2 linked regions of the Fulvivirga ulvae genome follow. The protein of the gene in region 1 interacts with the protein of each later gene in a pairwise test. Links are inferred from orthologs where the notes say so. Each region holds a gene or a part of one and is shown in the gene's direction. Other genes may lie near its edges. The genes, in order: LVD17_RS06310 and groL.

What was found.
Region 2: the proteins of LVD17_RS06310 (region 1) and groL interact in binary tests that used the Escherichia coli proteins (3 or more experiments, as listed by UniProt). The link is inferred for Fulvivirga ulvae from one-to-one orthologs.

Annotation. Positions count from the first base shown.
Region 1 is NZ_CP089981.1:1,493,484-1,496,593, forward strand. The notes cover bases 240-3,018. They hold LVD17_RS06310 (nucleotide exchange factor GrpE), read left to right. Parts: upstream 240-1,206; coding sequence 1,207-1,830; downstream 1,831-3,018. Other genes in these bases: obgE (GTPase ObgE), read left to right, coding at 240-1,094; dnaJ (molecular chaperone DnaJ), read left to right, coding at 1,851-2,963. Also shown: LVD17_RS06300 (adenylate kinase), read left to right, coding at 1-93; more of obgE, read left to right, coding at 102-239; LVD17_RS06320 (toast rack family protein), read left to right, coding at 3,076-3,110. UniProt on the Escherichia coli protein: Participates actively in the response to hyperosmotic and heat shock by preventing the aggregation of stress-denatured proteins, in association with DnaK and GrpE. It is the nucleotide exchange factor for DnaK and may function as a thermosensor.
Region 2 is NZ_CP089981.1:5,977,033-5,980,272, forward strand. Bases 229-3,137 are described here. They hold groL (chaperonin GroEL), read left to right. Parts: upstream 229-821; coding sequence 822-2,453; downstream 2,454-3,137. Other genes in these bases: groES (co-chaperone GroES), read left to right, coding at 487-765; LVD17_RS25030 (DUF1987 domain-containing protein), read right to left, coding at 2,557-2,940; LVD17_RS25035 (SiaB family protein kinase), read right to left, coding at 2,983-3,137. In the rest of the region: LVD17_RS25015 (hypothetical protein), read right to left, coding at 1-197; more of LVD17_RS25035, read right to left, coding at 3,138-3,240.

The DNA of each region.
Region 1 (3,110 bases):
AATAAATTTAACGCCATACATGGTGTGGGATCTATTGATGATATCTTCAATAATATCTGTGGTGTTATTGACTCCCTCAAAATAGAAAAGTAAACAAGCAAGTGTCTTCATCTAACTTTATTGATTACGTAAAGTTCTGCTCGAGATCAGGAGCTGGAGGCGCTGGCTCTGTCCATTTCAGGCGGGAAAAACACGTTCCAAAGGGTGGTCCGGATGGTGGCAATGGCGGCCGGGGCGGTCATATCATCCTTAAAGGCAATTCCCAGCTATGGACACTACTACATCTCAAGTACCAGAAACATGTTATCGCTGGTAACGGCAAGCCCGGGGAAGGTGGGCGCCGCAGCGGTGCGCAAGGAGAAGATATAATTCTGGAAGTACCTTTAGGTACTGTTGCCAAAGATTTTGAAAGTGGCAAAAAGCTGTTCGAGATCACTGAAGACGGTGAGGAGGTTATCCTCACCGAAGGAGGTCGAGGAGGTTTAGGTAACGAAAACTTTAAAACAGCTATAAACCAAACCCCCCGATTCGCGCAACCAGGTGAGACAGGAAAAGAAGAGTGGATAGTACTGGAACTTAAACTTCTGGCAGATGTTGGCTTGGTAGGCTTTCCAAATGCAGGAAAATCAACTTTGCTCTCAGTACTATCAGCAGCCAAGCCTGAGATAGCCGATTATCCTTTTACCACATTAACCCCTAACCTGGGTGTGGTAAGCTACAGGGATTACAAATCGTTTGTCATGGCTGACATACCTGGTATCATTGAAGGTGCAGCGGAAGGAAAAGGTCTGGGCATCAGGTTCCTGCGCCATATTGAACGCAACTCCATCCTCCTTTTCTTAATACCAACTGACGCCGAAGACATCAACAAAGAATATCAGATACTCCTTGGGGAGTTAAAAAAATATAACCCGGAACTGCTGGATAAGGATAGGATACTGGCTATTTCCAAATCAGACCTTCTGGATGAGGAACTGATCAAAGAAATGAAGCAGGAATTGCCTGAAGAGCTTCCTCACGTTTTTATCTCATCCGTTACACAAACCGGGCTTTTGGAATTAAAAGACCTCCTTTGGAAGTTTTTGAATAAGTAACTAATCCTCAATACTCCTTCAACAGGATGTCATTTTGACATAATTTTGTGTTTTGGCAGAGTAATTGTCAAACAATTTGAATAATGTATAAGGTAAAGGTATATAACTAGCTATGAACAAGGAGAATATAGAAGAAAACGAAGTGAAAGATACCAAAGAATCAACAAAAGCGGACGCAAATGCTGCCGAAATGGGCGAAAAGCCTGAAAATGTTGATGAAATAAAGGAAGAAGTCGAAAGTAAATCTGAAGAAAGGGAGAAGGAGGAAGTCAATGCAAAAGATGAAGTGGAGCGTCTGAAAGACGAATTGGCAGAGAGCAAAGACAAATACCTACGCCTTTACTCTGAATTTGAAAACTTCAGAAGAAGAACAGCCAAAGAAAAGCTGGACATGGTACAAACAGCCAATGAAGATCTGATGGCTGCTTTGATACCTGTAATCGACGATTTCGAAAGAGCAGAAAAATCATTTGAGGACAAAAGCACTGACCTTAACGCCGTTAAAGAAGGCGTACAACTCATACATAATAAATTTAAGAAAGTTTTAGAGCAAAAAGGCCTGAAAGCAATGGAGGGTAAAGAGGGCATGGATTTCGATTCGGAATACCACGAAGCCATTACTCAAATACCCGCACCCAAAAAGAGCCTGAAGGGTAAAGTGGTTGATGTTGTGGAGAAAGGCTACATGTTAAAAGACAAAGTTATAAGATACGCCAAAGTAGTTATCGGAAACTAAGAGCGAGAAAATTCAAGTTTATGGCGAAAAGAGATTTTTACGAGATTTTAGGAGTGGATAAATCTGCTTCTCAGGAAGAGATCAAAAAGGCTTACAGAAAAGTGGCTATTAAGTATCACCCGGACAAGAACCCGGATGATGCCGAGGCTGAGGACAAATTTAAGGAAGCCGCAGAAGCCTATGAGATACTAAGTAACCCTGAGAAACGACAAAGATATGATCAGTTCGGACATGCAGGCATGAATGGCGGCGGCTTCGGCGGTGGCATGAACATGGACGACATTTTCTCTCAGTTCGGGGATATCTTTGGAGGAGGAGGCAGTCCGTTTGAAAGCTTCTTTGGTGGCGGTGGTGGCCGCAGAAGGCAAAGAAGGGGGTCAAACCTTCGCATTAAACTTAAACTTACTCTGGAGGAAATTGCCGAAGGCGTTGAGAAGAAGATCAAGGTAAACCGACTGGTTAGGGCCGATGGAGTTACTTTTAAAAATTGCTCTACCTGTCATGGAAGTGGCCAGATACGAAAGGCCGTAAACACTATGCTGGGCCAGATGGTATCTACCAGTACATGTCCGACCTGTAACGGATCAGGACAGATCATAGATCACAGGCCTCCCGGTGTTGATAGTTCAGGGCTGGTACCCAAAGAAGAAGTTATCAGCGTAAAGATACCTGGTGGAGTAAGCGATGGAATACAGCTTTCCATGTCAGGCAAGGGTAACGAAGCTCCGGGCGGAGGCCTGGCAGGTGACCTTCTGATTGTAGTGGAGGAGAAAGAGGATGATCAATTGATCAGAGAAGGTAACAATGTAGTTTATGATCTTTACGTTAGTTTTATCGACGCTGCATTGGGCACGTCGGTAGAAGTACCTACCATCTCAGGTAAAGCACGTATTAAAATAGATCCAGGTACGCAAAGCGGAAAAATACTCAGGCTCAGAGGTAAAGGTATTAAAGACCTTAATGGGTATGGAAAGGGTGATCAGCTCATTCACGTTAATGTGTGGACTCCGAAACATCTTTCTTCTGATGAAAAAGCAAAGCTTGAAAGCATGCGTGATTCTACTAATTTTCACCCCAATCCAGGGAAAAGTGAAAAGAGTATTTTCGGAAAAATGAGAGAGTTTTTTGAATAAAATAAGATGAAATAGAAGGAAAGCGACAAATTTACTGTTTGTCGCTTTTTTTGTTGATAATTTTCTAATGTCTTGTAACTCAACAAAAACAAATACCGTATTTACTCACACTATGCGGAGAAGAATTTTTTTACTGGGTGCAGGGAT
Region 2 (3,240 bases), 4.5 Mb from region 1 along the record:
TTTTTCTTTAGGGATTCATGATTGTTTTTAAAGGCAATTAAGTTATTATAATGAAAAACAAGGTCACCAAGTATAGGGTACAATTCCTGTTGCTGAAATGAATTTCTTACCTTTTTGAAATAAGCAAGTAGTACATACTTCTTGTACTCAAAATCAATAAGTCCATCTGTTAACCAGTCATTACTAAGTTTATCCATATCCTTCTTATTCTAATCCTTTACTTAACTATATAACAATTAAAGAGATATGATTTTCTTCTTCTAAATGGAGAATATACAAATAAATGCCGTCATTCGCAACATGCCTGACATTATGCCATGCTTCTCTCAGTGAAATAATGACAGGAGTCTGCCAAGTGTCTACAAAAAACTGGTGTACTTCTGCAAAAATGTCTTTTTTTTTATCTCGTTTGGCATTGGCACAAATCATGTAATAGCTCCGACATACAAAGACTTAAAAAGTTTAATTATTAAACCTATAACTAAAATGTCAAAAGTAAATATCAAACCTCTTGCAGACAGAGTTCTTGTAGAAGCTGCTGCCGCTGAAGAAAAAACAGCATCAGGTATTATTATCCCTGACACTGCCAAGGAAAAACCTCAAAAAGGAAAAGTAATTGCAGTGGGTAATGGCAAAAAAGATGAGCCTTTAACTGTTAAGGAAGGTGATGAAGTACTTTATGGCAAATATGCCGGAACTGAGATCACTGTTGATGGTAAAGAGTATCTTATCATGAGAGAGTCTGACATATTTGCAATAGTTTAATTGTTTAAATCAAACAGTTGAAAATTCATTCAAAAAAACACAAAATTTGAAAAATTATGGCTAAAGAAATATTATTTAACACATCTGCCCGTGAAAAGCTGAAGAAAGGCGTTGACGCTCTAGCTGATGCCGTAAAGGTGACCTTAGGACCAAAAGGTAGAAATGTAATCCTTGATAAAAAGTTTGGTGCACCAACTGTAACTAAAGACGGTGTATCTGTTGCAAAAGACATCGATTTGGAAGATGCAGTTGAAAATATGGGAGCTCAACTGGTAAAAGAAGTTGCCTCTAAAACTGCTGACGACGCCGGTGACGGTACTACAACAGCTACTGTATTAGCTCAGGCCATCTTTGCTCATGGTATTAAAAACGTAGCTGCAGGAGCTAACCCAATGGATCTTAAAAGAGGTATCGACAAAGCTGTTAACGCTGTTGTTGAAAACCTTAACAAGCAGTCAAAAACAATCAAAACCTCTAATGAAATTGCTCAGGTAGGTACTATTTCTGCCAACAATGATTCTGAAATTGGTGAAATGATTGCCAATGCAATGGAAAAAGTTGGTAAGGATGGTGTTATCACTGTTGAAGAAGCCAGAGGCACAGAAACCGAAGTTAAGACTGTAGAAGGTATGCAGTTTGACAGAGGTTATTTATCTCCTTACTTTGTTACCAACACTGAAAACATGGAAGCAGAGCTGGAGAACCCTTACGTACTGATCTGCGATAAAAAGATATCCTCAATGAAGGAGCTACTTCCTATCCTGGAAGCAAGCGCTCAAACAGGAAAACCTTTATTGATCATTGCTGAAGATGTAGATGGTGAAGCTCTTGCTACTTTAGTTGTAAACAAAATAAGAGGTGCACTGAAAATTGCAGCTGTTAAAGCTCCTGGTTTTGGTGACAGAAGAAAGGCAATGCTTGAGGATATCGCTGTTCTTACAGGTGGTACGGTAATCTCTGAAGAAAGAGGCTACAAGCTGGAAAACGCTACTCTTGACTACCTGGGTACTGCTGAAAAAATCAACATTGATAAGGATAACACTACAATCGTTAACGGTGCTGGTAAAAAAGAAGATATTCAGGCAAGAATTGCTCAGATTAAATCTCAGATCGAGAACACTACTTCAGATTATGATAAAGAAAAGCTTCAGGAAAGACTTGCCAAGCTTTCCGGAGGTGTAGCTATCCTCTACATTGGTGCTGCTACTGAAGTGGAAATGAAAGAGAAAAAAGACAGAGTAGATGATGCTTTGCATGCTACCAGAGCTGCCGTACAGGAAGGTGTTGTTGCTGGTGGTGGTGTAGCACTTATCAGAGCAATCGAAGTACTTGATGACGTAAAAACAAGCAACGAGGACCAAACTACTGGTGTTAATATCGTAAGATTGGCCCTTGAAGCTCCATTGAGAACTATAGTGCAGAATGCCGGTCTTGAAGGTTCTGTAATTGTACAGAAAATAAGAGAAGGTAAAGATGACTTTGGTTACAATGCCAGAGATAACAAATATGAGAACATGTTTGCCGCTGGTGTTATCGATCCTACTAAAGTTACGCGTCTGGCCCTGGAAAACGCTGCATCTATCGCAGGTTTACTATTAACTACAGAGGCTGTAGTAGCAGACCTTCCTGAAGAAGATGGTGGCGGACACCCTATGCCAGGTGGTGGCGGTATGCCAGGCATGATGTAATAATAAAACATCAGATCACAAATAAAAAGGCTTCGCAAATAGCGAAGCCTTTTTATTTAGCCATATTGAAATCATTTTAGGCTTTTACTGAGCTGATCAGTGCTCACCCTCCCCCTTTGACCACCACTAACTCAATGGGTAGTTTTAATATCTTTTTGAAATCTTCACCAGATTCCATCATATCTTCATCTTCCTCTTCATAATGCCAGAATACTTTCACATTATGATGTTCATTTACCTTCTCCAGCTTTCTGAGTATTTCTACAAGACATTTAGACGAGCTTGTATTAAAGTATTCAAGATTTACATGCAGCTTGGTTTCAGGTTGAGGTTTTTTCTCATATTCATCCAGCCATTCCAGCAAGGGTTTATAAAATTCAATAGAATTTTCAGGGATAGATCTGCCGGAAATTTCAAAATCACCATTCTGGGCATTAAAGTATAACCGTGGAGTTTTTGGTGAAGGAATTAATGTATAATTATCCATTATTAATGACTTGAATGTTTCAGATTAAATAAGTATCCTAATTTACGAATTTGCAAAGGTTACTTCTAAGGTAAAAAAAGAAAATTTCTCATCAATTTCCTCAAAGTTATATGACAATTTCCTTCCAGACTTTCTGGCCAGGTCAATCAGGCCAAGCCCCGCACCTCCGCCATGCGAAGGTATCCCGACATCTAAAATACCTCTGTATAGCTCTTTGAGCTCTTCATTGTTCAATGCGTTCACCATTTCAATCCTGGATCGGATACTAGCTATTTCACGAGTAAGCAAAAAGTTACCGGT